Regions from separate parts of the Desulfosporosinus acidiphilus SJ4 genome, predicted to be linked through region 2. Evidence: riboswitches for the same ligand, from Rfam matches in the RefSeq annotation. Region 2 holds a riboswitch; the other holds the start of a gene.

Region 1 (2,408 bases), 2.0 Mb from region 2:
ATTTTATCAGGGTTATTGATAACCGTTCTGATTCTTCCGTTTATGACTTTTTTTCAAACCATGACAATGACTTCATCAGCTATGCTAACTCAATGGGTGGAAATTGGCCTAACTAATGGAATTGGTTGGTTAACTGGTTTTCTAATTGAACAGGAACGGAAAGCGACACGTAAGCATCAACTTGCACTTCAAATTCAGAAGGAGTTAGTAGAAAAGTTAAAACATGAAAGCCTAGAACGTGAACGCTTGCAAAGCGAGATCCGGCAAACTGAACGGTTAATCGCGCTTGGGCACCTGAGTGCCGGACTGGCTCATGAAATACGCAACCCACTGGGGATCATGAAAGTAAGTATTCAGCTCTTGGCTCAGGATAAGAGAGAAGATAGAGAGGTTTTAGAATATTGTCGTGTGCTTCAAGAAGAGTGTGAACGCTTAAATCGGTTAGTTAGTGAGTTCTTAAGTTTTGCCCGTCCTAAAGAATTGGTGCGTGGAAGGGTTAAGTTAGGAAAACTCTTGGCGGAGGGAGTTTCGTTAATTCAGCCTGCTCTGCGGCAGCACCAGATTGAATTATCTCAAACAGGAGGACAAGTTGATGATTACGAGGTTGAAGCAGACTCTGACCAGATTAAACAAGTCATTTTAAATATCTTACTTAATGCCATAGATGCCCAAGGAGAAGGCGGAAGGATTCTTCTGGAGGGTATTCAACCAAAAGACTTTGTAGGATTTGCCGTTAGCGATGAAGGGCAAGGAATTTCGCCCGATGTCTTGCCTTACATATATGACCCATTTTTTACAACAAAGGAGAAAGGAACCGGATTAGGCTTGTCGGTGGTACATCGTATCCTAGATCAACACGGCGGGAAGATATCCGTTTCAAATCGAAATGGGCGGGGAACAAGAGTTGAAATTTTGTTGCCTCGATGTGAGGAAGGACCCTGATTGAAATGTTCAGGGCGTCCCATAGCAAATCGTTCTGAAGTTTAAGGCCTCTTTAAATCTTGCATGTGTGAAAATATCACAATAAGTCGAAATAGCTCGACAACCTATTTTTCGTATGCTAAAATATGAGTAATTAAATATCGAGGGATAAGTAATCTTTTCCTGAGGGAAAGGATTGAAAAGGGAAGTCAGTTGAAGACTGACGCGGTGCCCGCCACTGTGAAGGGGAGTTAACTTACTTAATGTCACTAGGATAAAACTTGGGAAGACGTGAGTTGACAATGATCTTGAGCCAGGAGACCTGCTTATTCCGAAGTTTAAACTACCTACGGGATGTTAGGGAGGTGTATATCGGTGTCTTTAGTTGTTGATACTGGTTAGAACTCTTACGAACCCTTTCAGATAGTGAAAGGGTTTTTGTTATTTTATTTAAATTTTTATGGGGGTTTTAATAATGAGTAATATTTCCACCCAGAGGCATTTCGACGCGATTAAGTATGGATCAGCAATCTTAGCGATACTTATTACAGGGGTGTTGCTTCTCTCCACGGGTGTTTTTAAATATCCTCAACTTCTAGGCTTGGCCGTAATCTCCTATACCTTTGGACTAAGTCATGCTTTTGATGTAGATCATATCGCAGCGATTGATAATATGACCCGCACGTTGGTTCAAAGAAAGAGCAAAACAAAAGGTGTAGGCTTCTTCTTTTCCTGTGGACATTCAACTGTAGTTATTGTTATGGGCACATTAACTATTTTTGCCGTTAAGTGGGCGCAAAAAGCACTTCCGCAATTTCAAGCTGTCGGCGGGGTTGTGGCCACTTTAGTTTCTGGTTCTTTGCTGCTTATCCTAGCTCTTGTAAATTTGATGATATTAAAGGATATTGTAAAAACTTTTAATAGTATGGCGAGAGGTAAGTACATTTCAGAAAGTGTAGAACGGCCCGATAAAGGATTTATTAATCGTTCAATAAATCGGTTATTTAACCTTGTTAGTAAGAACTGGCAAATTTACCTAATAGGGCTTTTGTTTGGACTTGGATTTGATACGGCAACACAAATCGCGGTCCTGGCAACATCAGCCTCTGCCTCGGCGAGTGGTGTACCTTGGTTCGCTGTTTTATCTTTCCCTATTCTATTTACTGCTGGTATGAGTATGATGGATACCATGGACGGTTTCTTTATGTCGACCGCATATCAATGGGTACTTACTTCACCTTTGAGAAAAGTTTATTATAACCTAACTATCACGGGCCTTTCAATCTTGGCTGCAGGAGTTATCGGTATTATCGAAGTCGGCCGGGTGTTTGCCCAAGAAAGCGGGCTTAACAGTGGGTTTTGGCTCTGGCTACAAAACTTGGATTTTAACAAGATGGGTTTTATGCTTGCAGGAATGTTCATATTGGTTTGGTCTGTGTCATTGATCGGCTGGAAAGTGTTCCGACTTGGTGAAAAAGAAAGTAGTT
Region 2 (2,408 bases):
AATATTTCATATGTTTTACATTAAACTTCATTTGTTTATAGAATTACATTCTAATTCTCATCTGTTAGTATTTTTATGCTTCATAATTTTGTGTTATAGTTTCAATGATTATTTCATCGATTCCTCCATCGATTCCTCATTTCACTATGTCATGCCCCATCTCCCCAGCTCTCTTATCTCCTCCGTTATATCCTTAGTTCATTAGATTAGTGCACCAATTTTATTAAGCTGTAATTGATCCCGGTTTAAAGAAAGTAAATTCTCTTTTGTTGATGAAGAAGCAGAGAAAACAAGACACGTGGATGGACCAGCGGATTTATTTAAGTCTAAAGAACAGGATTGATTAATTAACAACTTACTGTTATTATTTGAGGCTAACAGCTGGGCCTCTTTCAAAATTCCTTTTGACCCCACGGGTATAACGTCATGGATTCCAAGAACTTCTAAGAGCTTTTGCAGATCTGTAACCTGTACGATTTCTGGATCTTCCGGATTGCAAAGTTCAGAGCCGACTTTTGGCATACCAAGGCAGTAAACTTCATCTCCAATTTGTGAAGTTCCTACTCGCAGATGTTCTGTACGAACTGTGCCAATGACACTTATGCCGAGCCCAGTTTGTTGGGTCGGTATATTTTTTTCGGTGCTTACAGCCATCGAGAGGTTAAGCCCGGCAAAGTCTAACTCTTCTTTCACCCCCTTTAATAGTTCCTCACCCGTCGGAGAAGGTTCGTTAGAAATCGCCACAGTCATGATTTTCGGTACTGCGCCTACGGCTAGGACCTCCAGCAGGGCAACTCTGGTGGTCATTCTTCCAGTGACCGACCAAGATACTTTAACGACATCAAACTCTTTTAATCCGATTGCCCCGCAGGAATCACAAGATGCAATTAGATATTGCTCTGGATTTATCAAAACAGCTTCTATATCGCGACCCTGATATCCCAAACTTCTATCACTCCTTTCTCTTAGCAGAACAAAAAGTTCATAGTCAAAAGTCTGCTCCCTAGGAAACAGATTTTTGACCATGAACTTTGCCTTGATTCATGTTCTACATTATAGGCAGGTCTCCTGACTTAGAATCATCAACTTATACACCTTCCCGGTCACCCAGTGGCTTTATATAAGTCTCCTCATTTACAGTGGTGGGTCCGTCTGGGATTCTCACCCAGTTCCCTATTCTCCCTTTATTTAAAGGGCACCTCTAATGTCTGATTTTTAATTTAATTAATCGTATTTTAATCTATAAAAGCTTAGATTACAAGAGTTTTTTGAATCACCAAAATTAGAAACTGTGTAGGTCAAGGGTACAACCGACGGTTAAGCTGCGGTTAGCGAGAATAAAAGTTAGTCTTCTGAGCAATATAAAATGACAAAATACCAAAAGGAGGCTGCCATTATTATGAAATTAGCAAACAATGAAGCCCTGAATCTCAACGAATTAACACTGAGTTGTGTTAATTCAATTACAAATATGGCTTTCTTTCTTAGTCAGGTAAAAGACCCGGAATTAAGGTCCATTATTCAGGGACATTTTGATTACCACGTTAAGGATTATAACATTAAAGTTGAATATCTCAGCAGACCGGACGGTCCGACATCTACCCTCCAAGTTCCTCCCTTAAACAATACCCTGCCTAATTACACCGAATCACAAACAAACGTGCAATCGGTTACTCCAAGGACACAATTAACCGCGTTAAATGATAGAGAAATTGCTACATCCTATATGCTGACCTTAAAAAGAGCAGGTCGTGAATATGCATGGTCAGCCATGGAAGCAGGCAACCCTGGCTTAAGATCATTTTTAGAAGATGCTTTTAAAATGTCATCACATCACGCCTATGATGTTTGGCAGTGGATGGTTAAGAAAGGTTATTATCCTCTTGAAGCTGCTGATCAAACCACAATGAACATCCTTGGACAGTCTTATAATGTTGTCCAAGGTCCGGCTGCAACCTTACAATGAAAAATCATGGCACTCTCATTCGGGGAGTGCCATGATTTTTGGGTCCGGAAAGGATTAGGAAATTAATTCATTTCAGTTTCTTCTTAAATACCTTATGTGTTTACTTCACGGCACCCCCCCAGGCCCTGACATCCGGGAGGATAAAGGCAAGTCCAAGGCCCAGTACAGGAAGTAAGCTTATGATGTTCATAGTAAAGGGCAGGCCGAAACGATCAGCGATAGCTCCAAGTAATGTTACCCCGATAGAACCCATACCAACTGCAAAACCTAGCATCAGTCCTGAAGCAAGCCCAATATTACGAGGCAAAAGCCTTTGTCCAAAAACCACAGTGGTAGAAAAAGTCGAAATCAATGCGGCACCGACAATGAATGCGAGAATGGGGATCCCAATTCCATTTAGGTGCAGAAACGGGTAGACAGTGGCTAAACAAAGAACCATAGA

The links. A riboswitch is a leader RNA that binds a small molecule or an ion and turns the genes downstream of it on or off. The one in region 2 is predicted to bind cobalamin.
Region 1: linked by a shared signal. The riboswitch ahead of DESACI_RS02745 (HoxN/HupN/NixA family nickel/cobalt transporter) and the one ahead of DESACI_RS11550 (AIR synthase family protein) in region 2 are both predicted to bind cobalamin.

What each region holds. Positions count from the first base shown of each region.
Region 1 covers NC_018068.1:561,196-563,603, forward strand. Annotated here, with positions in the region: gene DESACI_RS02740 (two-component system sensor histidine kinase NtrB) at 1-942, shown strand, start outside; cobalamin riboswitch at 1,075-1,265, shown strand; gene DESACI_RS02745 (HoxN/HupN/NixA family nickel/cobalt transporter) at 1,397-2,408, shown strand, end outside.
Region 2 covers NC_018068.1:2,532,382-2,534,789, reverse strand. Annotated here, with positions in the region: gene DESACI_RS11550 (AIR synthase family protein) at 202-945, opposite strand; cobalamin riboswitch at 1,042-1,218, opposite strand; gene DESACI_RS11545 (spore coat protein) at 1,400-1,966, shown strand; gene DESACI_RS11540 (MFS transporter) at 2,067-2,408, opposite strand, start outside.